2 regions of the Agrobacterium sp. DE0009 genome follow, and region 2 is predicted to be linked to the other one. Evidence: predicted binding sites of a transcription regulator. Region 2 holds the regulator's gene; the other holds the start of a gene.
What was found. Region 2 encodes HrcA, which represses chaperone genes, less so after heat shock. Its sites were predicted from a motif close to GTTAGCACTCNCNNNNNGNGAGTGCTAAC; they were not measured.

Region 1: a site for HrcA is predicted at 5,781-5,809, ahead of groES (co-chaperone GroES). Genes of this name have one in related genera too.

What each region holds. Positions count from the first base shown of each region.
Region 1 is NZ_VEIU01000001.1:1,253,358-1,268,905, reverse strand. It holds gene hisS (histidine--tRNA ligase) at 1-489, shown strand, start outside; gene FS804_RS06485 (VOC family protein) at 494-862, shown strand; gene FS804_RS06480 (ATP phosphoribosyltransferase regulatory subunit) at 879-2,003, shown strand; gene hisG (ATP phosphoribosyltransferase) at 2,000-2,692, shown strand; gene FS804_RS06470 (DoxX family protein) at 2,755-3,201, opposite strand; gene groL (chaperonin GroEL) at 3,721-5,355, opposite strand; gene groES (co-chaperone GroES) at 5,429-5,725, opposite strand; gene FS804_RS06455 (TIGR01459 family HAD-type hydrolase) at 6,094-6,942, shown strand; gene FS804_RS06450 (bifunctional riboflavin kinase/FAD synthetase) at 6,990-7,970, shown strand; gene ileS (isoleucine--tRNA ligase) at 8,258-11,161, shown strand; gene FS804_RS06440 (hypothetical protein) at 11,304-11,945, shown strand; gene FS804_RS06435 (nucleoside deaminase) at 11,990-12,448, opposite strand; gene FS804_RS06430 (pseudouridine synthase) at 12,520-14,451, shown strand; gene rsmD (16S rRNA (guanine(966)-N(2))-methyltransferase RsmD) at 14,432-14,989, shown strand; gene FS804_RS06420 (patatin-like phospholipase family protein) at 15,075-15,548, shown strand, end outside.
Region 2 is NZ_VEIU01000001.1:1,612,470-1,628,017, forward strand. It holds gene FS804_RS08115 (RNA methyltransferase) at 1-742, opposite strand, end outside; gene FS804_RS08120 (class I SAM-dependent methyltransferase) at 739-1,872, opposite strand; gene FS804_RS08125 (LapA family protein) at 1,964-2,305, opposite strand; gene FS804_RS08130 (integration host factor subunit beta) at 2,372-2,698, opposite strand; gene sppA (signal peptide peptidase SppA) at 2,701-3,654, opposite strand; gene lptC (LPS export ABC transporter periplasmic protein LptC) at 3,887-4,552, shown strand; gene FS804_RS08145 (LptA/OstA family protein) at 4,569-5,129, shown strand; gene lptB (LPS export ABC transporter ATP-binding protein) at 5,136-5,945, shown strand; gene rpoN (RNA polymerase factor sigma-54) at 6,099-7,649, shown strand; gene hpf (ribosome hibernation-promoting factor, HPF/YfiA family) at 7,884-8,456, shown strand; gene ptsN (PTS IIA-like nitrogen regulatory protein PtsN) at 8,538-8,999, shown strand; gene grpE (nucleotide exchange factor GrpE) at 9,081-9,716, opposite strand; gene hrcA (heat-inducible transcriptional repressor HrcA) at 9,833-10,924, opposite strand; gene rph (ribonuclease PH) at 11,061-11,777, shown strand; gene rdgB (RdgB/HAM1 family non-canonical purine NTP pyrophosphatase) at 11,795-12,439, shown strand; gene hemW (radical SAM family heme chaperone HemW) at 12,445-13,644, shown strand; gene dnaA (chromosomal replication initiator protein DnaA) at 13,713-15,302, opposite strand.

The DNA.
Region 1 (15,548 bases), 360 kb from region 2:
TTCATGGGCCAGCCGGTTCCGGCCACGGGCTTCTCCATTGGCGTTTCTCGGCTGATGACGGCGCTCAAGAACCTCGGCAAGCTCGGACAGGTCAAGCCGCTCGCTCCTGTTCTCATCACCGTCATGGATGGTGATGTGGAGAGCATGGGCCGTTACCAGCGCTTCACGCAGGCGTTGCGCGCTGAAGGCATCCGCGCCGAAATGTACCAGGGCAACTGGAAGAAATTCGGCAACCAGCTGAAATATGCCGACCGCCTCGGCTCCCCCATCGCCATTATTCAGGGCGGTGACGAGCGCGCCGAAGGCGTGGTGCAGATCAAGGACCTGATCGAGGGCAAGCGCCTCTCCGGCGAGATCGAGGACAATGCCAGCTGGCGCGAGGCGCGTGTGGCCCAGGTCAGCGTGCCGGAGGCCGAGCTGGTGGCAAAGGTCCGCGAGATTCTGGAGCATCAGGCAGAGGACGTTCGCCGCGCCACCGAAGGGCGCTGAAGCCATGGGAATCCTTGCGCTCGACCATGTTCAACTGGCGATGCCAGCCGGCCGCGAAGAAGAGGCGCGGGCTTTTTACGGCAGCCTGCTCGGCTTTGCGGAGCAGGCAAAACCTGTCAATCTGGGTGCGCGCGGCGGCTGTTGGTTCAGCCGGGGTTCGACAAAACTGCACCTGGGCGTCGAGCAGGATTTCCGACCGGCGAAAAAAGCCCATCCGGCGTTTCTGGTCGATGATCTCGCAACCTTGCGAAAAACACTTGAAACAGCGGGCTGCCATGTGGTTGAGGATGAGCCGCTGGAAGGGTATCACCGGTTTTATGTCCATGATCCCTTCGGAAACCGCATCGAAATGATGCAGCCGCTCGAACCGTGACGAAAAGTACCGTTCCATGCCCCTGATCGACATGCCGGAATTTGCCGGAGAGCTACTGGAAGAATTCGCTGCGCGCCGTACGAGCCGCGTGAACACGCCTGTGATCCAGCCCGCTGAACCGTTTCTGGATATGGCAGGCGAGGATCTGCGCCGCCGTATCTTCATGACCGAGAGCGAGACGGGGACAAGCCTCTGCCTGCGACCCGAATTCACCATCCCCGTCTGTCTGCGCCATATCGAGACCGCCACCGGCACGCCGAAGCGTTATTCCTATCTCGGTGAAGTCTTCCGTCAGCGCCGTGAGGGCGCGAATGAGTTTTATCAGGCTGGTATCGAGGATCTCGGTGACACCGATATCGCCGCCGCCGATGCGCGTGCGGTCATCGATGCCACCGGGATACTGCGGCGTCTGCTGCCGGGTCGGGCGCTTGCCGTCACGCTGGGCGACCAGCAGGTGTTCGAGGCGGTGGTGGCGGCCCTCGGCCTGCCGCTCGGCTGGCAGAAGCGGCTGGTGCAGGCCTTCGGCGATATGGCGCAGCTCGATGCGCTGCTGGAAAGCCTTGTGCATCCGAAGCCGATGACCGGGCTGGACGCCCGCGTCGCCGGACTATTGGCGACCGGGGATGAGGCGGTGCTGGTCGATTATCTCGACACGGTGATGCAGGAGACCGGCTATTCCACCAATGCAAGCCGCTCGCCACAGGAAATCGCCCGCCGCCTCAGGGAAAAACTGGCCCTTGCGGCGACACGTCTGCCGGATGACAGTTTTGCGCTGCTGAAGCAGTTCCTCGCTCTGAAGGCGCCTCTACCGCAGGCCTCGCAGGTTCTGGCGGATTTTGCCACAAAGGCGAAGCTGAAACTGGATGGGGCGCTTTCCGCTTTCGACAAACGTGTCGCGGCTCTTTCGAACGCTGGCGTTGACCTCGAAACCGTCACCTATGGCGCGGCCTTCGGTCGCCCGCTGGACTATTATACCGGCCTTGTTTTCGAGGTGATGGAAGCGGGTGGAGACAGTGTTCTCGCGGGTGGCGGCCGTTTCGACCGGCTGTTGACGCTGCTCGGCGCACAGGAAAAAATACCGGCCGTGGGCTTCTCGCTCTGGCTGGATCGCATCGAAACGGTGCGCGGGAGTAAGCCATGATCACCATCGCATTGCCCTCCAAGGGCCGGATGAAGGAAGACTCCTCCGCTGTTCTCGAACGCGCCGGGCTGAAAGTCGCGGCCGTCGGCAATGATCGTTCCTATCGCGGCCGCGTCGAAGGTCGCGACGATATCGAGATCGCCTACCTGTCGGCCTCCGAGATCGCCCGCGAGATCGGTGCCGGCACGGTGGATTTCGGCGTGACCGGGGAAGATCTGGTGCGTGAGGGCCTGACCAATGCCGATGCGCAGGTGGAATTTTGCGCCCGTCTCGGTTTCGGCCATGCCGATGTCGTGGTCGCTGTGCCGGAAATCTGGCTGGATGTAGACAGCATGGCCGATCTCGGTGATGTCGCTTCGGAATTCCGCGCCCGCCATGGCAGAAGGCTGGCCATCGCAACCAAATACTGGCGGCTGACGCAGCAGTTCTTTTCGCGCCAGCATGGCATTCAGCTTTACAGGATCGTCGAAAGCCTCGGCGCCACCGAAGGCGCGCCGGCGGCGGGGCAGGCGGATATCATCGTCGATATCACCTCTACGGGTTCGACCCTGAAAGCTAATCACCTGAAAATTCTCTCCGACGGCATCATCGTTCGTTCGGAAGCCTGTTTTGTCCGCGCCCGCAAGCCGGAGCATGAAGGTAATGCGGCGGTGCAAGAGATCGCGTCCCGCATCAAAGCGGCGGTCTGAGAACTAAACAAAAAAAGCCGCCGGATCGCTCCGGCGGCCTTTTTGTTGATGGTCTATTCGGATCAGGCGTGGGCCAGAGCAACACCGCGCTTCGCATCGACGGAATAGGCGCCGGGGCCGAAGGCAGCGAGCAGGATGTAAGCGCCGGCGAGGGTAATGTTCTTCATCAGCATGATGCCGTTCAGCGCATTGATCCAGCCGAGAGCCGGGTCAGGCCAGCCGGGAACGGCAACGGTGCCGCTGTGGAAGACGAGGCCGGTGAAGACGCAGAAGACGGCCAGAGCCCAGGCGGCGATCTTCGTCTGGAAACCGGCGAGAATGGCAAGACCGGTCACGAGTTCGAAAAGACCTGCCAGATAGGCGAGCGCGGTTGCGGCAGGCATGCCGGCGCCGGCGATCATGCCAGCCGTACCGGCCGGATCAGTCAGCTTGCCAAAGCCGGAATAGATGAAGATGAAGGAAAGCAGGATACGGGCAATAAGAACGAGAACGTTCTGGCTGCTGGACATGGAAATCTCCGGTAATTGATCGGCGTGTCGCCGGTTTGGGGCAATGTCTGGAGATATCAATGACGGAAAATCATTCGCCCAGAAAGATGAACAATAGGAGACAATTTGTCTTCATTTTGTGAACGGTCAAGTCCTCCGCGTTGGACGGGCTCAAGAATAGAAGCAACGTCGCTCCAGGCGCGGAAACAGGAAAAGCCCGGTGACCCGACCTTGCTCCTGATCCTGAAAGCCGGAAGGCGCAAGTTTTTCCGCCAGCCGCAGGCGAACGTGCCTGCCGGACATCAAACCCGAAGCGGCCGGTCGGTGCAACTAGACAACGGCCCTCAGAAAGGTGGAAACCGCTTGCGCGGACGTTCGATAAATAGTCATCCCGCCCGCATAACCGTCAGTAATCTTCCAATTTGCGGCTGATTGCAGCGCGCCATTGGGTCTGTCTCAAAAGCGACCAATATCCACCGGCAGCAAACGAAAAAGGGCGATCCGAAGACCGCCCTTTCCTTATTCCGGTGACAGGACTGATTAGAAGTCCATGCCGCCCATGCCGCCGCCCGGCATTGCCGGCATCGGAGCGTCCTTCTTCGGAAGCTCGGCGATCATGGCTTCGGTGGTGATCAGCAGGGAAGCAACCGAAGCTGCGTTCTGCAGAGCCGTGCGAACAACCTTGACCGGGTCGACGATGCCGAGCTGGATCAGGTCGCCATATTCGCCGGTCTGGGCGTTGTAGCCGTAGTTGTCTTCGTTCTTCTCGAGGATCTTGCCGACAACGATGGAAGCTTCGTCACCTGCATTGTCTGCAATCTGGCGAACCAGAGCCTGCAGCGCGCGGCGGATGATGTTGATACCGGCTTCCTGATCGTCGTTTTCACCCTTGGCGGTGATCTTCGTGGACGAACGCAGCAGAGCCACGCCACCACCAGGCACGATGCCTTCCTGAACGGCAGCGCGCGTCGCGTTGAGAGCGTCGTCGATGCGGTCCTTCTTTTCCTTCACTTCGACTTCCGTCGAACCGCCGACGCGGATGACGGCAACGCCGCCAGCGAGCTTGGCAAGACGTTCCTGCAGCTTTTCGCGGTCGTAGTCGGAGGTGGTTTCTTCGATCTGGGCCTTGATCTGGGCAACACGACCTTCGATGTCGGACTTCTGGCCGGCGCCGTCAACGATCGTGGTGTTTTCCTTGGAGATCGAAACCTTCTTCGACTTGCCGAGCATGTCGAGGGTAACGTTTTCGAGCTTGATGCCGAGGTCTTCGGAAATGACGGTACCACCGGTCAGGATGGCGATGTCTTCCAGCATGGCCTTGCGGCGGTCGCCGAAGCCAGGAGCCTTGACGGCAGCGATCTTGAGGCCGCCACGCAGCTTGTTGACGACGAGCGTTGCAAGGGCTTCGCCTTCGACGTCTTCAGCGATGATGACGAGCGGCTTGCCGGTCTGAACGACAGCTTCGAGAACCGGGAGCATGGCCTGGAGGTTCGAGAGCTTCTTTTCGTGCAGAAGAATGTAGGCGTCTTCGAGGTCCGCAACCATCTTTTCAGGGTTGGTCACGAAGTAGGGCGACAGGTAGCCGCGGTCGAACTGCATGCCTTCAACGACTTCGAGTTCGGTTTCAGCGGTCTTGGCTTCTTCAACGGTGATGACGCCTTCGTTGCCAACCTTCTGCATTGCTTCAGCAATGTCGAGACCGATCTGACGCTCGCCGTTTGCAGAGATCGTGCCGACCTGTGCAACTTCTTCAGACGTGTTGATCTTCTTGGCCTTGGCCTGAAGGTCCTTGACGACTTCAGCAACGGCCAGATCGATACCGCGCTTCAGGTCCATCGGGTTCATGCCGGCAGCAACTGCCTTGGAACCTTCGCGAACGATGGCCTGGGCCAGAACGGTCGCGGTGGTGGTGCCGTCACCGGCGATATCGTTGGTCTTGGACGCAACTTCGCGAACGAGCTGTGCGCCCATGTTCTCGAACTTGTCTTCCAGTTCGATTTCCTTGGCGACCGAAACGCCGTCCTTGGTGATGCGCGGAGCGCCGAAGGACTTGTCGATAACGACGTTACGACCCTTCGGGCCGAGGGTTACCTTCACTGCATCAGCAAGAACGTCGACGCCCTTGAGCATCTTTTCGCGCGCTGTGCGGCCGAATTTTACTTCTTTGGCTGCCATGTTCAAAACTCCTGGTTTCGAATGGCCGGACCGGGTCCGGCTTGAAATTTAAGGAAGGATGGGTTGGCCGAAATCAGCCGATGATGCCCATGATGTCGGCTTCCTTCATGATCAGAAGGTCTTCGCCGTTGATCTTGACTTCGGTGCCGGACCACTTGCCGAACAGAACGCGGTCACCAGCCTTGACGTCGAGAGCGACGACCTTGCCGGACTCATCGCGCGCGCCGGAACCGACGGCGACGATTTCGCCTTCCTGCGGCTTTTCCTTGGCGGTATCGGGAATGATGATGCCACCCTTGGTCTTTTCTTCGGACTCAACGCGACGAACGACGACGCGATCGTGAAGCGGGCGGAAATTGGTGCTTGTCATTGTCTAATCCCTCGATCAAATGACTGCGCGAGCTTTTGCAGCTCGCCTGATGGGTGTTAGCACTCTCGTTTGTCGAGTGCCAGCGCAACCGAGATAAGGAGGGCTTCTCCCGGAGTCAAGAACGCCCTGCCTGAAAAATTTTACGGCCTATGGTTATCAGCGTTCCGCGACGGAATTTTTCCCTTCCCGAGCGAAGGCTGTGGCGGCATTCCTTCGGCCTGTTGCGAAGGTTTGGAAGCCACGCGACATTTGTGTCCGGACTGTGCCAGCCGGCTGCTAGCCCGGCGCGCCGGCGCTTTTTTCCTTGCCATCGGCCTTCCGCTTTGCGATGTGACGCACACCCTCTTCTCGCATCCGGAAAGCATCTCATGGCCCACCGCATTCATACTCTCGGCGACATCACTGATGGGTTCGATGTCATTCTTTCGGATGTCTGGGGCGTATTGCACAATGGTGTCAGCGCTTTTCCGGATGCGGCGATTGCGCTGCGGACCGCGCGCGAGGCCGGCAAGACGGTCGTGCTCATCACCAATTCTCCGCGTCCTGCCCCCGGCGTCATCGCGCAGCTTCGTGTGCTCGGCGTGCCCGACGAGGCCTATGACCGCATCATCACCTCAGGCGACGTCACGCGCGGCCTGATAGCGGAAGGCCCCAGAAAGGTCTTCCTGCTTGGTCCCGAGCGAGACATGCCGCTGCTCGAAGGCCTCGATGTCGAGGTGGTTGGCGAAGCGGAGGCTGACTCTGTCGTCTGCACCGGCTTTTTCGACGACGAGACCGAAACGCCGGAAGATTATACCGACATGCTCAAGAGCTTCGTCGCCCGCAAGGTCCCGATGATTTGCGCCAACCCGGATCTGGTGGTCGAGCGCGGCGAGCGCATCATTCCCTGTGCCGGCGCCATGGCCGCTTATTACGAACAGCTCGGCGGCGAAGTCCGCATCGCCGGGAAGCCGCATGCACCGATCTATGAGGCCTGCCTGGCTGCGGCCAAGGAGGTGCGCGGTGCTTTCGCCAAGGATCGCGTTCTCGCCATCGGCGATGGCATGCCGACGGATGTGAAGGGTGCGATTGCGAGCGGCCTCAACCTTCTTTATATCAGCGGCGGTATTCACGTCGCCGAATATACGCTGAACGGCCAGACGGACGAGGCGCTTCTGAATGCCTATCTCAAGGGGCAAGGTGCTTCTCCCGGCTGGTGGATGCCTAGACTGGCCTGAGGGCGTCTCGCCTCATCAACAGCTGGCGCTGGAATGGATCGACTGTCATGACCGTCTTTCACCGCAATGAACAAAAGGAGCCGCTGCCCGAAGCTCTTCGTGGCGGCGTCGTCGCCATCGGCAATTTCGATGGCGTGCATCGCGGCCACCGGGCCGTGCTCGATCGTGCGCTTGAACTGGCGGAAGCCCGCGGCGTCCCCGCGCTGGTGCTGACCTTCGAGCCGCATCCCCGTTCCGTGTTCAGGCCCGACACGCCCGTGTTCCGCCTCACACCCGCCCCTTTGAAAGCGCGCATCCTCGAAGCTATCGGTTTCCGCTCCGTCATCGAATATCCGTTCGACCGCGAGTTTTCGCAGCGCTCGGCGGAAGAATTCGTCCAGTCCATCCTGATTGACTGGCTGCATGCCAACGCCGTCGTCACAGGCTTCGATTTCCATTTCGGCAAGGGTCGGGAAGGTGGGCCGGCATTCCTGATGGAAGCAGGCAAACGCCATGGTTTCGACGTGACTCTGGTGGATGCCTTCCGCGACGAGGGCGCGGATGTCGTCTCTTCCAGTCGGATACGTTCGCTTCTGCGCGAGGGCGATGTGGCGGGCGCCGCGGGCCTGCTCGGTTACCGTTTCACGGTGGAAAGCGAAGTCATCGGCGGCCAGAAGCTCGGCCGCACGCTCGGTTACCCCACCGCCAACATGGCCCTGGCGCCGGAAACGGAGCTGAAGGCCGGCATCTATGCCGTCCGCTTCCGACGGCCTGATGGCTCGATCCGCGACGGCGTGGCGAGCTTCGGTTATCGCCCGACCGTCACTGACAACGGCGCAGCGCTGCTCGAAACATTCGTTTTTGATTTTTCGGGCGATCTCTATGGCGAGGTCTGCTCGGTCTCCTTCTTCGGCCACCTGCGCGATGAATTGAAGTTCGACGGGCTCGATCCGCTGGTTGCCCAGATCAGGCGCGATGAAGAGGAGGCGAGGGCGATACTTTCGGGCGTGCGTCCGCTCAGCGAACTGGATGCGAAGATCGCATTCTGACCCTCAGTCGTCGCCTCTCCCATTACCGTCGCTTTTCACTTCCTTTTTGCCGGGAAACCGCATAAACAACCGTCCATGTCCCAATACCGGTTGAAATTTGCAGTTCAGATTGGCCGAATTATTGGCCCGGCCTTCCGCCCGCTCTGAGAGAGCCGGAAGGTCCGGGATTTTGGCGCTTCCATCACATGTGGTTTTTAGGACATGTGGAATGACATGGCGCTTTCCGAATTTGCCCTCTTTGCAATTGAGATCGCGCGACCGATACGGCGCGCAACAACGGTACGATTATGAGCGACACCGCAGAAAAACTGGACTACTCCACCACCCTCTATCTGCCGCAGACGGATTTTCCGATGCGCGCCGGCTTGCCGCAGAAGGAACCGGAAACGGTAAAACGCTGGCAGGAGATGGGCCTTTACAAGAAGCTGCGCGCCTCGGCCGCCGGCCGCGAGAAATTCGTGCTGCATGACGGCCCGCCCTATGCCAACGGCAACATCCATATCGGCCATGCGCTGAACAAGATCCTGAAGGACGTCATCACCCGCTCGTTCCAGATGCGCGGTTACGATGCCAATTACGTGCCGGGCTGGGATTGCCACGGCCTGCCGATCGAATGGAAGATCGAGGAAGCCTACCGCGCCAAGGGCAAGAACAAGGACGAGGTTCCGGTCAACGAATTCCGCAAGGAGTGCCGTGAGTTCGCGGCCGGCTGGATCAAGGTCCAGTCGGAAGAGTTCAAGCGCCTCGGCATCGAGGGCGACTTCGAAAACCCCTACACGACGATGAACTTCCACGCCGAAGCCCGTATCGCCGGCGAACTTTTGAAGATCGCCAAGAGCGGCCAACTCTACCGCGGTTCCAAGCCGATCATGTGGTCGGTCGTGGAACGTACGGCGCTGGCGGAAGCGGAAGTCGAATATCATGACGTCGAGAGCGACACGATCTGGGTGAAGTTCCCGGTCGTTGAGGGCTCTGCCGAGCTCAATGGCGCTTCGATCGTCATCTGGACGACCACGCCTTGGACGATCCCGGGCAACCGCGCCGTCTCGTTTTCCTCGCGCATCGCCTATGGCCTTTACGAGGTCACGGCAGCGACGAATGATTTCGGGCCGCAGCCGGGCGAAAAACTCGTTTTCGCAGACAAGCTGGCTGCCGAGTGCTTTGCCAAGGCAAAGCTCGAATTCACACGCCTGCGCGATGTGAAAGCGGAAGAACTCGCGGCTGTCACCTGCGCCCACCCGCTGGCTTCGCTGGGTTACACCTTCCCTGTTCCGGTTCTCGATGGCGATCACGTCACCGACGATGCCGGTACCGGCTTTGTGCACACGGCCCCCGGCCATGGCCGCGAGGACTTTGACGCGTGGATGGCGCAGGCGCGCGATCTGGAAGCGCGCGGCATCTCCTCCAAGATACCGTTCACGGTCGGCGACGACGGTTTCTACACCGAAGACGCCCCCGGTTTCGGCCCGTCGGCCGAAGGCGGTGCTGCCCGCGTCATGGACGATAACGGCAAGAAGGGTGACGCCAATGATCGCGTCATCAAGGCGCTGATCACGGAAAACAACCTGTTTGCCCGCGGCCGTCTGAAGCACAGCTATCCGCATAGCTGGCGCTCCAAGAAGCCTGTCATCTTCCGCAACACGCCGCAATGGTTCGTCTATATGGACAAGGAACTGGGCGACGGCACAACGCTGCGCTCCCGTTCGCTTTCCGCCATCGACCAGACCCGCTTCGTGCCGGCTTCCGGCCAGAACCGCCTGCGCGCCATGATCGAAGGCCGTCCAGACTGGGTTCTATCGCGCCAGCGCAGCTGGGGCGTGCCGATCGCCGTATTCGCCGACGAGAAAGGTGAAGTTCTGGTCGACGAAGCCGTCAACGCCCGCATCCTCGAGGCCTTCGAGGCCGAAGGCGCGGACGCCTGGTTCGCCGAAGGCGCCAAGGAACGCTTCCTCGGCAATGACCACGACCACGCCAAGTGGCAGCAGGTCATGGATATCCTCGACGTCTGGTTCGACAGCGGCTGCACCCACACCTTCACGCTGGAAGACCGGCCAGATTTGAAATGGCCGGCGGATGTCTATCTGGAAGGCTCCGACCAGCATCGCGGCTGGTTCCATTCGTCCCTGCTGGAAAGCTGCGCGACGCGTGGCCGTGCGCCCTACAATGCCGTTGTGACCCACGGTTTCACCATGGACGAGCAGGGGCGCAAGCAGTCGAAGTCGCTCGGCAACGTGGTCGCCCCGCAGGAAGTCATGAGCCAGTCGGGTGCCGATATCCTGCGCCTCTGGGTGATGACAACGGATTACTGGGAAGACCAGCGCCTCGGCAAGGCCATCATCCAGACCAATGTCGATGCCTATCGCAAGCTGCGCAACACCATCCGCTGGATGCTCGGCACACTCGCCCATTACAAGGGCGAGGAGATCGCCTATGACGATCTGCCAGAGCTGGAAAAGCTGGTGCTGCACCGCCTGTCCGAACTGGATGGCGTTGTTCGCGAAGGTTATGACGGCTTCGAGTTCAAGAAGATCACCCGCGCGCTGATCGACTTTGCCAATGTCGAGCTTTCGGCCTTCTATTTCGACGTCCGCAAGGACACGCTTTATTGCGACGCGCCCTCGTCACTGAAGCGTCGCGCAGCCCTGTCGGTCATCGCCAAGCTGTTCGATTGCCTGGTGACGTGGCTTGCCCCCATGCTGCCCTTCACCACGGAAGAAGCGTGGCTGTCGCGCTACCCGGATGCGGAGTCGGTGCATCTCGCCCAGTTCCCGGAAATCCCGGCAAACTGGAAGAATGATGCGCTGGAAGCGAAGTGGGAGAAAATCCGCAAGGTCCGCACCGTCGTGACGGGTGCGCTTGAAGTCGAGCGCCGTGAAAAGCGCATCGGCTCCTCGCTGGAGGCAGCACCTGTCGTCCACATCGCCGACGCCGATCTGCTGGCCGCGCTGAAGGATCAGGACTTTGCCGAAATCTGCATCACCTCAGCCATCACGGTTGTGGGTGACGAAGGCCCTGCTGACGGTTTCCGCCTGCCGGAAGTGCCGAAGGTTGTGGTCGAGCAGAAGCTGGCGGAGGGCGTGAAATGCGCCCGTTCGTGGCGCATCACCACCGATGTCGGGTCCGATCCGGATTATCCTGACGTTTCTGCCCGCGATGCGGCGGCCCTGCGTGAGCTTGCCGCACTCTCGTAATGAAAATGACCGGATGAATTGCGCTTTGCCTCTTCATCCGGTACACCTGCCTGAAAATGGCCGGATTTGCACGGCAATGCGGGCTGCCGCCTGCCGAAAGACGATGTCTGGCGAAGTGGGACGGACGGCTGGAAGGGTTTCAATGAAGACGATGCAGGGTAATGCGCAGGGTTTGGGCATGTTTCGCACGGTTGTTGGCGTCACGACGATAGGCGTGCTGCTGGGCGCCTGCACCAGCCCGACCTACGGAACGGGCAAGACGGCGGCCGAACAGCTCGTCGACGACCTGGGCAACGCAACCTCGATCACCGGCGACCAGAGCAAGCGCAACCTGAAATATGGCCCGCGCCCCGGGCTCGTTGTTCCCGCCCAGGCCCGCGCCGAACAGCTGACCACACCGCAGCAGAACATGGCCAACCGCGAAAACAACCCGCAGTGGGTCGAATCGCCGGAAGAAACCCGCGAACGTCTGCGCGACGAGGCGGATGCCAACAAGAACAACCCGCATTACCGCTCGCCGCTGCTCGCAGGTAACGGTACGGCCGGTCAGATGACCGAAAGCCAGAAGTGGGAAGCCTTCCGCAAGGCCAAGGCCGAAGCACAGGGCGGTTCCGTCGTCAACGCACAGCGCAAGTTCCTGACCGATCCGCCGGCTGAATATCGCAGCGTTCCGCAGGATCAGCTGACCGATCTCGGCGAACCCGAGCAGAAGAAGGAAAAGCGCCGCAAGAAAGAAGCGGCTGTTGCGGGCACCGGCAAGAGCTGGTGGAACCCCTTCCAATAAAGACAATGGCGGCCTGCGGGAGATTTGATCCTCCCGGAGGCTGCTTAGTCGTCGAGACGTTTCTCGCGAAAAAACTGCCGCAGGATGTCTGCGCTTTCGCTTTCCGCCATTCCTGAATAGACATCGGGCGCATGGTGGCAGGTGGGTTGGCTGAAGAAGCGAACGCCGCTCTCCACGGCGCCGCCCTTCGGGTCCCGTGCGCCGTAATAAAGTCTGCGGATACGGGCAAACGAGATCGCCGCCGCGCACATGGTGCAGGGCTCCAGCGTCACGTAGAGATCGGCATCGGTCAGGCGTTCCTGTCCCAATGCCTCGCAGGCCATGCGGATCGCGGCGATTTCGGCGTGCGCCGTCACATCATGCAATTCCCGGGTACGATTGCCGGATTTGGCGATGACGCGCCCGTTCAGAACCACGACCGCGCCGATCGGAACCTCATTCCGCTCAGCCGCGGCACGGGCTTCCGCCAGCGCCAGTTCCATGAAATGCGTCCTTTCGGCCATTGCGTTTCAATTTCCTCTTAACCCTTGTGCTTGGACCTGATAGGACAGCCCAAACAACAGGCAAACAGCAAATGACATTTAAAGACAAGCCGAAGCGTGACGGCGGCAAGACATTTAGCCGCGACAAGAAGCCCAAAGGCCCAGGCAAGCCGGCCGCACAGCGCGACGCCAAGCCCGCCGAGGCAAAGGCAGCGCCGCTGCCGGAAACCGTTGGTGGCTCCAAACCCGAGCGTATCTCCAAAATCATGGCGCGCGCCGGCGTAGCCTCGCGCCGCGACGTCGAGCGCATGATCATGGAAGGCCGTGTGTCGCTGAACGGCGTTAAGCTGGACACGCCCGTCGTCAACGCCACGCTGTCGGACAAGATCGAAGTGGACGGCATGCCTATCCGTGGTGCCGAGCGCACGCGGCTGTGGCTCTACCACAAGCCCGCCGGTCTGGTGACCACCAATTCCGACCCGGAAGGCCGCCCGACCGTCTTCGATAATCTTCCCGCAGAGCTGCCGCGCGTCCTCTCCATCGGCCGCCTCGATATCAACACCGAAGGCCTGCTGCTGCTGACCAATGATGGCGGTCTTTCCCGCGTGCTGGAACTGCCGACCACCGGCTGGTTGCGCCGGTACCGCGTGCGGGCCCATGGCGAAGTGGATCAGGCAGCGCTCGACAAGCTGAAGGAAGGCATTGCCGTCGATGGCGTGCTCTACGGCGCAATCGATGCCACGCTCGATCGCACGCAGGGTCACAATGTGTGGATCAGCATGGGCCTGCGCGAAGGCAAGAACCGCGAGATCAAGAACGTGCTCGGCGCGCTTGGTCTTGAGGTGAACCGCCTGATCCGCGTATCCTACGGCCCGTTCCAGCTCGGCGATCTGCCCGAAGGCAAGGTGCTCGAAGTGCGCGGCCGCATGCTGCGCGACCAGCTGGGCCCACGCCTGATAGAACAGGCTGGCGCCAATTTCGACGCGCCGATCTACAATAATGTCACCGAAGATGAGGACGACAGTGCGCCGAAGCGGCCCGTGAAGTCCGAATGGGCAAAGAGCGACGCGCCTGCTGGCAGGGAGCGGTCCGACAAGGGCGGCAAGTCCGAGGATCGTCGCGAAAAGGCGCTCGGCCGCCTCGATACCAAGCGCGGCGACAAGCCCGCCGGAAAATTTGCCGCGAAACCTGCGGGTAAGTTCGGCGCGAAGGGCCGCAGCGAGGATGAGGGTGACGACCGCCGCCCACGCCAGCCCGCTGGCACGAGCCGCACGGCGAATGTCTGGATGGCGCCCGGTGCAAGGCCGACGCGTGATGGCAAGGAGCGCAAGTCTTCCGCCCGCGCGGAGGCCGAAAGCCTGTTCAAGAAACCATCTGCGCAGGATGAAGCCCGCCGCAACGTCGTGCGACATGCGGATGCCGAAGGCGAGTGGATCCGCTCCGACTCCCCGCGCGAAGAAGAAGGTGGCCGTGGACGCGGCGACCGTCCGCGCGGCGAAAAGAGTTTTGGTGATCGTGGTGGACGCGGCGGAAAGTCTTTTGGCGACCGTCCCTTCCGTGACCGGCCACGCGAGGATGGCGACCGCCCGCGCGGTCAAAAGAGCTTCGGCGACCGTCCGGCTCGCGGTGACAAGCCCTTTGGCGACCGGCCGTTCCGTGACCGCCCGCGTGAGGACGGCGACCGTGATCGCCCCCGTGGCGAAAAGAGCTTTGGTGACCGCACCGCCCGTGGTGAAAGACCTGCCGGTGACCGCCCCTTCCGCGACAGGCCCCGTGAAGACGGCGATCGCCCGCGCGGCGCGCGCCCGGCCGGCGACAAGCCCCGCGGTGGCAAGCCGGGGGGCAAGCCAGGCTTCGGCAAGCCGTCTTTCGCCAAGTCGGGCGAGCGTGGCGAGCGTTCTGTTTTCTCAGGCAAGAGCAAAGGCCCCGGTGGTCCCGGTGGCGGCAAGCCGGGCGGCAAAGGCCCGGGTGGCAAACCTTCTGGAGGCAGGGGAATGACACGTAATGCGGATCGTAGGCGGTGAGTTTCGCGGCCGCACATTGGCCGCGCCGAAATCGAATTCCATTCGTCCGACTATCGACAGGACAAGGGAAAGCCTCTTCAACATTCTGAGCCACGCCTATCCGGAAAGTCTTGACGGCACGCGCGTTCTGGACGTTTTCGCCGGAACGGGTGCGGTTGGGCTGGAGGCGCTGTCGCGCGGCTGTCGCGTGGCGCTGTTCGTCGAGAACGGCGTCGAGGGCAGGGGCCTTCTGTGGGAAAACATCGATGCGCTCGGCCTGCATGGTCGCGCCCGTATCTTGCGGCGTGACGCCACCAAGCTCGGCGGCGTCAACAACATCGAGCCCTTCGATCTTCTTTTCGCCGATCCGCCCTATGGTCACGGCCACGGCGAAAAGGCGTTTGCGGCGGCCCATACCGGCGGTTGGCTGAACCCCGGCGCGCTTGCCATCCTGGAAGAGCGCGGCGATGTGGCAGTCAATGTCGATCCGGCGTTCAGGCTGCTCGAAAGCCGCATCTTCGGCGACACGAAAATGCATTTCTACCGCTACGAGCCCTGACGGGACACGTCCCGTCAGTCACGGTCTTGTCTTGTTTGCGCAATAGGCAGAACCCTTACCGTGGTAAACTTCTGGGGTGTTTTGCATGGAGCAGGCTGGCAACGAGGGGATCACGATCGTCAGCGCCGGAGAAGAGGTTCCCGGGCGCGACGGTCAAAAAGGCCATGAGCCGACATTCGGACTGGCGCTCGGCGGCGGCGGCGCGCGCGGCATCTGCCATATCAATGTCGTCGAGGCGCTTGACGAACTCGGCATCCGGCCGGTCGCAATCTCCGGTTCTTCCATCGGGTCCATCATCGGCGCGGGCATGGCTGCCGGCATGTCAGGCCGCGGCATCCGCGAGTACACGCTCGAACTCATGGGACGCAAGGGCTCCGTCGCCAACCGGCTCTGGAGCCTGGGTCCCGCTTCGATGCGCCACGCAGCCCATGGCTTTCGCTTCGGACAGTTCAATCTCGAACTTATTCTTCACGCCTTGATGCCACAGGCGTTGCCGAAGGAGTTCTCCGAACTCGCCATTCCGCTGAAAGTCATAACAACCGATTATTACGCCCAGACC
Region 2 (15,548 bases):
CCGCCTTGCCGGCGAGTTCCGGCGGAAGGCCGGATTGCTCGTTACCCATCAAGATCACGACCGGTTTGCCGGCATAGTCGATCTTTCGATAATCGACCGAACCGGCAAGATGCGTGGCAACAACACTGACGCCAGCCGATTTTTTCCAGGCCAGAAATTCATCGACGGAGGCACGAGCGACCGGCGTGGCAAAAACCGAGCCCATTGTGGCGCGCACCGTCTCCAGCGAAAACGGATCGGTGCAATCGCCGACCAGAATGACGCCAGAAGCGCCCGCCGCATCCGCCGTGCGAATGATGGTGCCGAGATTTCCGGGATCGCGCACGCGGTCGAGCGCGATATAGGTCTCGCCCTTTTCCGGTCGGATATCCTTCAGCGGCTTCCATTTCTGTTCGAAAATGCCGACCACCATCTGCGGATTGTCGCGGCGGGTGATCGAGGCGATGACCTTTTCGCTGACTTCGAGTACGAGACCGCCCGAGGCCACGGTCTTTACCGCCGCCTGCTCCACCAGAGGCTTGCCCTTGGCGGCCTTGGCGTAAACCAGGGTCTTGATCGTCCAGCCAAGCTCAAGGGCGTCGATGACCAGTTTCAGGCCTTCAGCCATGAAGGTGCCCGTCTCTTCCCTGCCCTTTTTCTGGGTCAGTGCCTTGATATCCTTGATGATGGGATTGGCAAGACTCGTCACTTCCTTGACCTGGCCAACGCGTCGCGTGGCGTTTTCGCGCATGTCCTTCATCATTTCGGCTCCCAGCGGCTGAACAGCGATGTGGAAAGAACGCGGCCCGGCGTTTTGCCGTCTAGCCCGGCCTCGCGAATGACCAGTTCTCCAGACGCAACAGTGCCGCCCGCGCCGCGCATCGTTTCGCGCATCAGTTCATGCATGGAATAGAAGCTGGCCCGGATGGAGTAGGCAGTCAGCACCAGGCCTAGCGCCTTGGGCGAGAGGATTTCCCGGCAGATATCGAGCATCAGCGGCAGATGGTCGAACAGCTGCCAGACTTCGCCATGGGTGCCGCGGCCGAATTTTGGCGGATCGGTGAGGATGATGTCGTAGGTGTTGCCACGACGTTCTTCCCGCTGGATGAACTTCATCGCGTCTTCGCATATCCAACGAATTGGCGCATTTTCCAATCCTGCGAGCGACTGGTTTTCCTTCGCCCAGCCAATTGCTTTCTTCGACGCGTCCACATGGGTCACTTCAGCCCCGGCCGCCGCCGCAACCAGCGAGGCGACACCGGTGTAGCCGAAGAGGTTCAAAACCTTCAGTGGCCGGTCGGCCGTCTCGACCGCATGTTTCAGCCATTCCCAGTGGACGATCTGTTCGGGGAAAACGCCGACATGGCGGAATGCGGTGAACCGGCCGAGAAAATTGACGCCGAGCAACGACAGGGGCCAGGTCTCGCCGAGCGCCGCTTTCGGGAAACGCCAGCGACCCATCCCGTCTTCATCCGTATCGCCGGTGAAGATGGCATCGGCATTCTGCCACACGCGGTCCGGAACGGAGGGTTTCCACAGCGCCTGGGCCTCCGGACGAACCACGCGGTAATCACCATATTGTTCAAGCTTCAGGCCGTTGCCGCTGTCAATCAGGTGAAAATCACCGGCCCCGCTCGATTCGAGAATGACGGGAACCTGCTCGGCAGGCAAAATCCCGGTGCGCTCCTTGAGGGGACGTGCGGGCACCTGTTCTACGGCTGATGCTATACTGACCTTTTCCTTCGCCGGCGCTTTTGGCGCGTTGCGCACGGCGTCGGGCTCACGCCTTTTCGGCGCTGCATCCGGTCTGCGTGCCGGCTTCACGGCGTTAATCTGCTTCTTATCGGCCCCGGCCCGCGCGCGCGTGCCCGGTCGGCTGTCTTTTTTCTTCAATGGAATCTTTCCGCTTATGCCCGCGTCTTATTGCGCAGCAAATAGCATCCCGAACGCCGCTCTACCAGAGCCACAACAATTCTCGGCACCATCACTTTGCCGGGAGCTGTCCCGCGTTCGGTACGGCGCCGCCCGTTGCCGCCTTTTGACGGTTCGCCTCATCATGCCAGCGAATGGCTTCCCTGGCCTCGATACGGGCGCGTTTGCGGTGTTTTCCCTGAGCGACCCATGTGGCCGCCGACCCCAGCAGGACACCAAAAATGACCGCCAGGAAGAGGAAAACAAAGAAGGGCGCCGTGAAGGACAGAACGCTGTCATCCGGCCGGAAGGGATTAAGGGCCAGCGTCACGGACTGTCGATTGGCGACGCAGAGGATGACGAGGATGATCGCCAGGGGCAGCAGAATGATGAGGTTGATGATTTTTTTCGACATCCGACAATACTCCATCACTGCAAACGCGCGACCGGCACATTCTTAATCGCCGGGCTCCAAGGGCGGTCAATCGTCCTCTTCGTCACCCATACCGGGATTGAGGCGTTCGCGCAGTTCCTTGCCCGTCTTGAAGAAAGGCACCCATTTTTCCTCGACGAAAACCGACTCACCCGTGCGCGGGTTCCGCCCGGAACGGGAAGGACGGTTTTTGACGGAGAATGCGCCGAAACCACGAAGCTCGACGCGGTTTCCTGCGGCCAGGGCATCGGTGATTTCATCCAGCACCGCATTGACGATGTTTTCCACATCGCGGTGATAAAGGTGCGGGTTACGCGCAGCAACGATCTGCACCAGTTCAGACTTGATCACGGTTGCCCCCTGAAAGAATTGGATTTTTAACGCGGCTCAACCTGCCAAACGGAAACAAGACCGTCAAGAAACAACTTGTCCGCTCCGAGCTGGCCAGCCCCCGCAAAGGGAATTAAATCGTCGTATCCCAGAAACTTCGCTATTTGCGCAACACTGAACAGCGCAAAAGGCGAATTCGACGACGGCGCACGCCATTCGACGATCGGCAGATCCTTCGCCACACCACGGGTTTCGAGATAGGCGCGAATCTCCTTTTCGCCGCCCAGCGTGTCGACCAGCTTGTTGGCAAGCGCCTGACGGCCGGTGTAGATCGATCCATTAGCCAGTTTCAACACGTCCTCGCGCGGCAGCTTGCGGCGATCGGCCACAAGATCGACAAACCAGCCATAGCTATCCATCACCATGGCGCGGATCATCGTCTTGGCTTCCTCCGGCGCATCATGGAACGGCGAAGGCTCGGCTTTCATCGGCGATGACTTGATTTCCTGGAGCGAGACGCCGAGCTTTTCCAGCAACGGACCGAGTTGCGGATACTGGAAAATCACCCCGATCGAGCCGGTGATGGAGGTGTCCCCGGCGACGATGACGTCACCCGCCGATGCGATCATGTATCCTGCCGACGCTGCAAGCGTGCGGACATCGGAGACAACAGGCTTCTTTTCCGCCACAGCCCTGATGGCCTTGAATATGCGCTCACCGCCATAAGTCGTGCCACCGGGCGAGGAAATGGAGACGATCAGGCCTTTGACGTTATCGCTCTCGGCGATCTTGTCGAGCCGTTCAAGAAGTTCGGTATTGTCGGTGATCAGGCCGGTGATTTCGACCCGGGCGATATGCGGTCTCGCGCTCTGCGGAGGCCCTTCCCAGAAGACCCGATAGAGGCCAAAAGCGCCCGCGACAAGCAGCAGAACGGCGGCAATACGCCAGAAAGTCAACTTGCGGCGCAACCGCCTTCGATCCGCTATCGCCATATTGTCCATCAAAACCTCTATCGTCCGCTTTTGCGTTTTAGGCCATATGGAACTTCTAGCGCGAAGCCGCAAGGAAACAATAGGAAACCAGAATTACGATTAAATTCGCATTTCTCTTGCACCTCTCCCGACAAAAACCATATTGGCAGGACAAAGCACTCGTGCCAAATATATTGACTTGAGACACAAGCTTCGATTGTACGCCACACCGAGGCCTGAGAAGCATTCCGGACCCACACTTATGCTTGATAGACTCCGCGAAGCCGCGCCAGCATTTCCGTTGCCGAACGACCAGAACCGCGCCTACGGTTTGGCATTGCGCCATTCTGCGCGCGTGAAGCGCCTGAAGATCATTCTTCCGGTCAGCTCGGTGATTATTTCGCTCGTCTTCATCGCGGTCTCGGTTATTCGAACCTGGGCGCCTGAAAATGTCTCGCTGGAAAGCGCGAGGATCGAAGACGGCAAGATCGTGATGGAAAAACCTGCCGTTGCAGGCCGCAACGAGAAGGGGATTGATTACTCCATGAACGCGGACCGGGCGTTGCAGGACATTGCGAACCCCAATCTCATGACCTTGGAGAAGGTTCTTGCGGCGGTGCCGGTCAACGACGGCGTTGCGCAGGTGATCGCGAAGGAAGGCGTTTTTGACAGGGCCACGAACAAGCTGACGATGACGGCCCCTTTTGACATCAATCTCAGCAATGGCATACAAGCGAAGTTCCAGTCTGCAGATGTCGATCTGAAGGCCGGAAAAATGAGCAGCAAGGACCCTGTTTCAATCAAAACAAACGACGGGTCGATTGTTGCGCAATCGATTGATATCGCCGATAATGGCAAAACCATCGTATTTTCGGGGCAGGTACGGGCACGTATCGCTGCATCCAATATTAAAAATGAAGGCAAGTGAGAGCCCGGTCCAGATGATGCAAATGTCCCGTCCCGTTACCTTTGGCAAATATGCAGGCATCGCTTATGCGGGCCTGATTTTTTCCTGTCTTGCTACCGCCGCAGTTGCACAGAGCACGACCAGCAATATGCAGGGCGTCAAGCTGTCAAGCGACGAGCCGATCACGATCGACAGCGATCAGGCGGAAGTTCGAGACCAGGAGCGCAAGGCCTATTTCACCGGAAACGTGAAGGTTGTGCAGGGCACGACGACGCTGCAAGCCGGCAAGATGACGGTCAATTATGCCGGTCAAGGCGCGTCGCTGACCGGTGGCAACGCCCAGATCGAAAAGATCTTCGTCGACAACAACGTTTACCTGACCTCAGGCACGCAGAATGCGACCGCTGATCACGGCGAATTCGACATGGCGAGCCAGACATTCATCCTCACCGGCAAGCAGGTCGTCCTCTCCGAGGGTACCAATGTCTTTACCGGCTGCAAATTGACGGTTTTCATGGAGACGGGGCAGGCAAAGCTCGATGCTTGCGGCGGTCGCGTTCGGATCATGCTTGATCCGAAGTCGCAGAAAAAACAGTAGTTTCTCGTGAACATAGCTTCCATCTCAAAGATATTCGGCGGCGGGCGCAGCCGAGCCGCAGCTGCCGCCTCAACGGCCGATAAAACCCCGTATGAGGGAACGCTGATCGCGCATGGCCTGACCAAGACGTACAATACCCGTCGCGTCGTCAACGGCGTTTCGCTTGTCGTGCGTCGCGGTGAGGCCGTCGGGCTGCTTGGTCCCAACGGCGCCGGTAAAACCACCTGTTTCTACATGATTACGGGTCTGGTTCCCGTCGATACCGGCAAGATCGCCATTAACGGCAATGATGTGACCACAATGCCGATGTACCGGCGCGCGCGCCTTGGCGTTGGTTACCTACCGCAGGAAGCATCGATTTTCCGCGGCCTTACCGTTGAGGAAAACATCCGCGCCGTGCTCGAAGTGCATGAACCTGACGCGGCGAAACGCAACCGCAAGCTCGATGAGCTGCTGGAAGAGTTTCATATCGCGCAGCTGCGCAAATCGCCTGCCGTCGCGCTTTCGGGTGGTGAACGCCGCCGCCTGGAAATCGCACGCGCCCTTGCGACCGATCCGACATTCATGCTGCTCGACGAGCCTTTTGCCGGCGTCGATCCGATTTCGGTGAGCGACATTCAGAATCTGGTGAGGCACCTCACAGCCCGCGGCATCGGCGTTCTGGTGACGGACCACAATGTGCGTGAGACACTGGGCCTCATCGACCGCGCTTACATCATCCACGCTGGTGAGGTCCTGACGCACGGCCGGCCTGACGACATCGTGAATAATCCGGACGTAAGACGGCTCTATCTGGGTAACAATTTCAGCCTTTAGGATGGCGGGCGCGAAAGATTCTTCATCGCGCCCCGCGCTGACGCTTGACCAAACAAAATAAAAAAGCAATTTTTGGGCCAAGTTCCGTCGTCTCAGTAAAATTTTTGGAAATTCAGGCGACGGAGAAGCTGTAAAGGGAGTTTCGCGTCCGCCATGGCATTGTCTGCCAGCCTTTTGCTGCGTCAAAACCAGTCTCTCGTGATGACACCGCAACTGATGCAGTCGATCCAGCTGCTTCAGATGACGCATTTCGAGCTGACGCAGTTCATTGCGCAGGAAGTGGAGCGCAATCCGCTGCTGGAAATTGCAGCAAACGACAGTGATTTGGGCAGCGATGCACCCCTAGACGCGGAAAGTTTCGGCGACGCGGATGGCGATGGTGCGGAGCGATCACCTGATGTCACTGCCGACAGCGACGACTGGTATGGCGATCGAGCCGCCAATCTCGGAGAGCAGCTGGATACCAGCTTCGAAAATGTCTTTCCTGACGATGCAGAGCCCAGAAAAGCCGATGCTCCTGAACTGGCGGGCCAATGGAAGTCGATGCCCGGGCAGGAATCCGGGGAAAGTTATGACCTCGACGACTTCGTTGCTGCCAGGCAGAGCCTCAGCGACCATCTCAATCAACAATTGCCCCTCGCCATAGCTGCCGCAGAAGACCGGATGATTGCCGATGCGCTGATCGGCCAGCTTGACGAGACGGGATACATCGCTGCCGACGCCGTCGAGGATGTCGCCGAGCGGCTGGGCACAAGTCCTTCATCAGTCGAGGAGGTGCTGAGGACACTCCAGAGCTTTGACCCACCGGGCGTCTTTTCCCGCTCTCTCAGCGAGTGCCTCGCAATCCAGCTGGCGCAAAAGGATCGGCTGGACCCGGCGATGCGGGCCTTTATCGACAATCTGGAACTGCTTGCGAAACGGGACTTCGCGACCCTGAAGAAAATCTGCGGTGTCGATGAGGAAGACCTTCTCGATATGCTGGCCGAAATCCGCACACTCAATCCCCGTCCCGGTGCGGGTTATGACTCGATGGTTTCAGAAACCATTGTTCCCGATATCATCGTTCGTCCCTCCTCCGCCGGCGGCTGGCTGGTGGAAATCAATCCCGAGACCCTGCCGCGCGTGCTTATCAACCAGAGCTACTTCGCCGAGGTGTCGAAACACAAGGCGCGTGCCGGCGAAGATCAGGATTTTCTCTCCGAATGCATGCAGACGGCCCATTGGCTGACCCGCAGCCTCGATCAGCGCGCCCGCACAATCATGAAGGTGGCGACGGAAATCGTCCGCCAACAGGATGCCTTCCTCGTCAACGGTGTCGATCATTTGCGCCCACTGAACCTCAAGACGGTGGCCGACGCCATCAAGATGCATGAATCCACCGTCAGCCGGGTGACGTCCAAGAAGTACATGCTCACGCCACGTGGGCTGTTCGAGCTCAAATATTTCTTCAGCGTATCGATCAGCGCAGTAGAGGGCGGAGACAGCCACTCCGCCGAAGCGGTTCGTCACCGCATCAAGGCCATGATCGCCCACGAAGCAGCCGATGCGGTGCTTTCCGACGATGATATCGTCGACAATCTGAAAAAGGGTGGCATCGATATCGCTCGCCGCACCGTTGCGAAATATCGCGAAGCGATGAATATTCCCTCTTCGGTGCAGAGGCGCCGGGAGAAGAAGGCTATGGCCAAGCTCTCCGCTTTCTAATCGAGGTACCCGATCACGTTCGCAGCGGTTTTTTGCCGCACCATTGACTCTTTCAACGGCAGGGGCTAGAAGCCCGCCGCACACGTAAGCAAGGTCATTTGTAACGGATTCACCTCCACCGTCCATGGGCGTAAAATTCGAATGAGGGCTTTTTAAGGTCTTCGAAACGCTTGGATGCGCGCGCGGCTTGACGTAAGCTGGTACTCGCAAATCACTACAAAAAGGAAAATTTCCATGAGTGTGCGTGTATCTGGTAAACATATGGAGATCGGTGAATCTTTCCGTCAGCGGATTGAGGACAATATAGGTCTGGCAGTTACCAAATACTTCGATGGGGGGTATTCAGGCCAGGTGACGGTGGAGAAGTCCGGATCGCGTTTTGCGGCCGATTGCAAGCTGCATCTCGATACCGGTGTTGTATTGCATGCGGCGGGTCAGGCAAATGATCCGCAGGCGAGCTTCGACGCCGCCGCAGAGCGGATCGAGAAGCGCCTGCGTCGTTACAAGCGCAAGCTGAAAGACCACCACAATGGTGCGAACGGTGTATCGCAGGAAATCGCTTACACGGTCATGGATGCTATTCCCGATGAGGACCATGAGGTCCCTGAGGATTACGCACCCACCATTGTGGCCGAAAGTTCGAAACAGATTAAGACCATGTCTGTCGCCAGCGCCGTGATGGCGCTCGACATGACGGACGAACCGGTTCTGCTGTTCCGCAGCCCGGGCAAGGAATATCTCAACATCGTCTACCGACGTCATGACGGCAATATTGGCTGGATCGACGCGGAAACGATCAAGAGCTGAACAGTCTGACAAGACGTGGGAGGCAGAGCGCGAAAGCGCCTCTGTCCCCCACCTCTCTCGATGGCATGAAGGAAAAAGAGAATGGCGTTGGCAGATCTGCTGCAACAAGATGCGATTATTCCCGCCCTCAAGGTGAATTCCAAAAAGCAGTTGCTTCAGGAGCTGGCCGCAAAGGCAGCCAGAATTACCGGAGTCTCGGAACGGGAAGTTTTCGACGTCATCCTCCAGCGTGAAAAGCTCGGTTCGACTGGTGTCGGCCACGGCATTGCCATTCCGCATGGCAAGCTTAACAGCATTCAGCAGATCACCGGGGTTTTCGCGCGTCTTGAAACGCCGGTTGATTTCGAGGCACTGGACGATCAGCCCGTCGATCTCGTATTTCTTCTGCTCGCACCGGAGGGCGCCGGCGCCGATCATCTGAAGGCTCTTTCGCGCATTGCGCGGGCCCTGCGCGACCCTGAACTGGTGGCCAAGCTGCGTGCTACCGATTCCGACACCGCAATATACGCGTTCCTTAATCAGGAACAGGCGACGGCTGCCTGACGGCAGGCCTTCTTTCCCAGTTAATGGCAATAAAAAACGCGCCCAGAAGGCGCGTTTTTCGTTACATCCAAACGGATGTCCTCAAGCGTCTTTTTCGTTCACGGACGCGGTGCCCGGTTCGGCCGAGGCAGCAGCTTCCGCCTTCGGGCCGCCCTTGGAGACACCGACCATAGCGGGGCGCAAAACGCGGTCGCCAATGGTGAAACCGGCCTGAATCACCTGCAATACGGTGTTGTTGGGAACGGCCGTGTTGGGAATTTCAAACATGGCCTGGTGGAAATTCGGGTCGAACTTCTGGCCCTCGGCATCGATCTTCTTCACGCCGTGGCGTTCCAGCGTCGACAGCATTGACCGCTCGGTCATCTCCACGCCCTCAATCAGGCCGTTGAGACCGGCTTCGCCATTGGTCTTGAGCTCATCGGGAATGGCTTCCAGCGCGCGGCGAAGATTATCGGAAACGGCAAGCATATCGCGTGCAAAGGCAGCCATCGAATAGGCCTTGGCATCCTTGACATCACGCTCGGTGCGGCGGCGAAGATTGTCCATCTCGGCGGCAAGGCGCAGGAATTTATCGCGCAGATCGGCGTTCTCAGCCTTGAGCACCTCCACCGGATCGGGCTCTGCCGTTTCGGCCTGTTCTTCACCTGCCTGGGCAGGTTCGACAAACTCTTCCGCGACGTCCGCGTCAGGTCCGGGCTTTTTTGTATCGTCGGTCATGACGTTCTCCAGATTAGACAGTTAGTGGTTGCGCCCGATATCGAGCTTTGACGGGCAAAAATCAAGGCTTGCGGCGAAAAGCTTGCCGCAATCTCTTGGGGGACCCGGGGGCCGCCCTATCGCTGCTTGCGGGAAAGGCGCGCCATGATCTGTGCGGTGTAATCCACCATTGGCACGATACGGGCATAATTCAGCCGCGTCGGGCCGATGACGCCGACCGCACCCACGACTCGATTGTCCTCATCGCGATAGGGCGCGACGATCAGCGAGGAGCCGGACAGCGAAAACAGCTTGTTTTCCGAACCGATGAAAATCCTCACGCCTGACCCGCTTTCAGCAAGATTGAGGATTTCGATGAGGTTTTCCTTGCGCTCGAGATCGTCGAACAGCAGCCGGACCCGGTCGATGTCTTCTTCACCGGCAAGTCCCTCCAGCAGGTTGGAGCGACCACGCACGATGAGGCGGCCAAGCTTGCCGTCCTCGCTGTCGCCAGCCCACATGGCAAGGCCGCGCTCGACGAGGTCCTGTGCCAGCGTGCCGAGCTCCGACTGAAGTTCCGCCCGCTGCGTCTGAAACTGGCTGCGCAGTTCCTGCAGCGTCTGGCCCGACAGGTGGGCATTGATGAAATTCGCCGCCTCGGTCAGTTGCGACGAGGAAATGCCCGCCGGCAACTCGATGATGCGGTTCTCCACCTGATTATGGTCGCCCACCAGCACGGCAAGTGCCTTGGTCGGCTCCAAGCGGATGAATTCCACATGTTTCAGAATAACGTCGTTTTTCGCGGTCAGCACGAGCCCCGCACCGCGCGACATGCCCGAGAGCATACGGCTCGCCTCTGTCAGCAATCCGTCCAGCGATTGCTCGTGGCCAGCGACGGGCCCGATCTGGCGATCGATATTGGCCCTTTCCTCGGCGGGCAGATCGCCCACTTGCATGAAGGCATCGACGAAAAAGCGCAATCCCGTCTGCGTGGGCAAGCGCCCGGCGCTGATATGCGGCGAATAGATGAGGCCCAGCTCTTCAAGGTCGCTCATGACATTGCGAACGGAAGCAGGCGAAAGCGACATCGGCAGAAGTCGCGACAGACTGCGCGACCCGAGCGGTTCGCCCGTATCGAGATAGCCTTCGACGATGCGCCGGAAAATTTCCCGCGACCTTTCATCCAGCAGGGATGCCTGATCTTTTGAAAGCGGTGCAGAAAAACCCATCTCGTCCGTTCTTTGTCGTCTGTGTCCTGTCGTGGCTAATATAATGCGTCGCGCGGCTCCGGCAAAATGGAAATTGGCTTTGCAAAAGAACGGCCCGCGTCTTAGAAGGCAGGAACCAACATGGAGAGTGGATCATATGCGGCCTTCAGGCAGAAAAACCGACCAGATGCGCAAGGTTTCCTTCGAGCGCAATTTCTCGAAGCATGCCGAGGGCTCCTGTCTCGTGAAGTTTGGCGACACGCATGTGCTAGTTACCGCCAGTCTTGAAGAAAAGACCCCGCCGTGGCTGCGCAACAGCGGCAAGGGCTGGGTCACCGCCGAATACGGCATGCTGCCGCGATCCACCCATGAGCGTATGAAGCGCGAGGCTGCCTCTGGCAAGCAGGGCGGACGCACACAGGAAATCCAGCGTCTCATAGGCCGTTCGCTGCGCGCCGTCGTTGACCTGCAGGCACTTGGCGAGCGCCAGATCAGCATCGACTGCGATGTCATCCAGGCCGATGGCGGCACCCGCACCGCCTCCATTACTGGCGCATGGATTGCATTGCATGATTGCCTGAAGTGGATGGAAACCCGCAACATGATCAAGGTCGAGAAGGTTCTGAAGGACCATATTGCCGCGATCTCCTGCGGTATCTTCGCCAGCCAGCCGGTGATCGATCTCGACTATCTCGAGGATTCTTCTGCCGAGACCGACGCGAATTTCGTCATTACCGGCTCGGGCGGTATCGTTGAGGTTCAGGGAACGGCTGAAGGCGCGCCCTTTTCCGAAGAAGAATTCCTGACGCTGCTCGGTCTCGCCAAGGCCGGCTGCAGCGAGCTGGTCGCCCTTCAGAAACAGGCGATCGCCTGAGCCGACAGGAAAGTACCATGCGCAAGCTCGATACCAGAACGATCGTCGTCGCCAGCCACAACAAGGGCAAGATCGCCGAAATCGCCGATCTGATCGGGCCTTTCGGTTTCTCCGCCAAATCGGCGGCCGAGCTCAATTTTGTCGAGCCTGACGAAACCGGGACCACCTTCGAGGAAAATGCCGCCATCAAGGCGCTTGCCTCCGCCAAGGCGTCCGGCCTGCCGGCCCTGTCTGACGATTCCGGGCTTGTCATCGACGCGCTTGACGGTGCGCCCGGTGTCTATACCGCCAACTGGGCGGAGACGGCTGACGGCACGCGCGACTTCGCCATGGCGATGCAGAAGGTCGAGGATGCGCTTTCCGAACGCGGCGCCTCAAAGCCGGAAGATCGCACGGCCCGTTTCGTCAGCGTGCTGTGCCTCGCCTGGCCCGACGGCCATGTCGAATACTTCCGTGGAGAGGTGGAAGGCACAGTCGTATGGCCGCCGCGCGGAACCAGTGGGTTTGGTTATGATCCGATCTTCAAACCCGAGGGTTACGACACCACATTCGGTGAGATGACGGCGGAAGAGAAACACGGCTGGAAGCACGGCGACAGCTTTGCGCTGTCGCATCGGGCGCGCGCCTTTAAAAAATTCGTAGAAACCTGCCTGGAGGCATGAACCCGATGGTCGGGGAGCATCAACTTTCTGCCCCCGGCGCATCGCTTCTGCCGGATACGGGCGATCCCGGTTTCGGGATCTATCTGCACTGGCCCTTCTGCGCGGCCAAGTGCCCCTATTGCGACTTCAACAGCCATGTCCGCCACCGCCCGGTGGATCAGGAGCGGTTTACGGCTGCCTTCCTGCGGGAAATGGAACATATGCGGTCGCTGAGCGGCCCGCGCGTCGTCACCAGCATCTTCATGGGCGGCGGTACGCCATCGCTGATGGACCCGCAGACGGTTGGTGCGTTGCTGGATGGCGTGGCGCGTTTCTGGCATGTGCCCGATGGTATCGAGATCACCATGGAGGCTAATCCCTCCAGCGTTGAGGCAGAGCGGTTTCGTGGTTATCGCGCGGCGGGAGTAAACCGTGTCTCCCTCGGCGTGCAGGCGCTGAATGACCGCGACCTGAAATTTCTCGGACGGCTGCACGATGTCGCCGACGCATTGAAAGCCATCCGGCTGGCGCGGGAGATTTTTCCGCGCATGTCCTTCGACCTCATCTATGCCCGGCCGGACCAGACGGTGGCGGAATGGGACGCCGAGCTAAAGGAAGCCGTCTCCTACGCCGTCGACCATCTGTCGCTCTATCAGCTGACAATCGAAGAAGGCACGCCCTTTTATGGCCTGCACAAGGCCGGCAAGCTCATCGTGCCTGACGGCGAACATTCGGCCGTGCTTTATGAGGCGACGCAGGAAATTACCGAACGTTACGGCATGCCGGCCTATGAGGTCTCCAACCATGCCCAGCCCGGCGCCGAAAGTCGCCATAACCTCACCTACTGGCGTTATGGCGACTATGCCGGCATTGGGCCCGGCGCGCATGGACGCCTGACGCGTGGCGTTTCCAAGCTCGCAACGGCCACCGAACGCCACCCCGAGACTTGGCTCGAAACCGTCGAACGGGAGGGCCATGGCATGATCGATCAGGAACTGCTTGGCGTCGACGAGCAGGCCGACGAATTGCTATTGATGGGACTTCGCCTGCGCGAGGGCATCGACCTCGCCCGCTGGAGCGACCTTTCCGGCCGCGACCTTGACCCGGAAAAGGAAGAGTTTCTTCTTCAGCACGGTTTCGTGGAGAGGCTCGGCAATTCCCGCCTGCGCTGCACACCATCAGGCATGCTTATTCTGGATGCCGTGGTGGCTGATCTCGCCTGCTGACATCAGCGCGCCTTGTACGAGCCATAGAGCAAGATGAGAATAAAAAAGCGGCCCTGAGGCCGCTTTTTTCATGCGTTGTTTTCGTTGATCAGACGCTTCAGCAGCTCGACCTCATGGCCGAGTTTTGTGTCGCCAGAGATCAGTTCCTCGATCTTGCGCACGGCATGCAGAACCGTGGTGTGATCGCGCCCGCCGAACCGGCGACCAATCTCCGGGAAGGAACGCGGCGTCAGCATCTTGGCGAGATACATGGCGATCTGGCGCGGTTTGACGATGACGCGGGTGCGGCGGTTGGACACCAGCTCCTGCCGTGACACATTATAGTGCTTGGCGACGATGCGCTGGATATCCTCGATACGGACACGCTTGGCCTCACCCGTTCCGACGAGATGCGACAGCAGCTCATCGACACGGTCGACCGAGAGGTTCGGCTCGAAAGAGCGACGGAACATCAGCTGGTTGAAGGCGCCCTCCAGCTCGCGACCGCTTGCCGTCACGCTTTTCGCCACATGGGTCAGGATTTCGTCCGAAATCTCGAAGGACGGATCGTCCTGACGGGCCGAGCCGAGACGGCGGTTCAGCATCTCGTAGCGCATGTCGTAGTCAGGACCTTCGATTTCGATGGCCATACCACCCTGAAGGCGGGAACGGACACGCGGATCGAGCGATTCCAGCTCCCATGGCGCACGATCAGCTGCGACCACGACCTGCTTGGCGCTGTCGAGCAGCATGTTGAGCAGATGGCAGAATTCGTGCTGGATCATCTTGCCCTGCAGGAACTGCATGTCATCGATGACGAGCAGGTCGATGTTACGCAGCGTGTCCTTCAGCGTCAGCGCATCATTGTCGCGGATTGCGGTCGCAAACCGCCACATGAAGTATTCCGCCGTCAGATAGACCACGCGCGGATTGCGCGGGCTGTCTATCGCCGCATTGGCAATCGCCTGCAGAAGATGTGTCTTGCCGAGGCCAACGCCCGCGTGAATGAACAGCGGATTGAAGCGCACGGCACCCGCACCGGCTTCGGCGATCGTCTTTGCCGCCGCAAGTGCGACGCGGTTGGACGAGCCTTCGACAAAGGTATCGAAGGTGAAGCGTGTGTCGAGCGGCGAACCGAACAACGGCCCTGACCCGCCCTGGCGCATGGTAGACTGCACTGCGGCAGGCTGCGCCACGGGGGCCGCGGCTGGCTGCGACGGAATAAAGGACTTGTTACGTGGCGCTGCACCGGCATCCGCAGCGGGCTGCGCCTTGTCATCGATCTGGGACGGGCGCACCAGGCGGCTGGCCGAGCGGACCAGAATCTCCACCTTCAGCACATCCGGGTCCTCGCTTTGAACGAGGTTCGTGATCAGATCCATATAACGGTTGTTGATCCAGGACTTCAAAAAAGTCGTCGGAACTGTAAAACGGACGACGCTTTTCGAAACGGAATGGAGTTTGAGCCGTGCGAACCAGCTTGCATAGACCTCCGGGCCAACCTGTGCCTTGAGCCGCGCGCTGAAACGTTCAAATAGCGCATCGTGCGTCACAGCCGATTTGTCCCCTGCCGCGTCTGAGCAAGCTGCATCACATGCCTTTGGTGCGCGGTCCCCATCAGCCACCGCACCCATCGCCAAATTCAATTGCATATTGCCGCCTTTCAAATTGCCAATCATAGCCTGACGATCAAAGATCGATCGTCAGGGATCCCCCTCGTTTATTTATGCCCCCAGTGTCCCCCTCGAAAGAACACCAGAGCTCTTACCCGTTTGCGAGTCGGTTATCCCTTTTTCCTCCCCCTCATAGAGAGGCATGCGACACGCTAAAAACGCTCCTTTCGCTACAACCTTAAGGCGCATTCTTGAAGACAAAAGAACCCATCCCGTTCCGAGACCGAAACGGCACAAAAAGCTCCATGACTT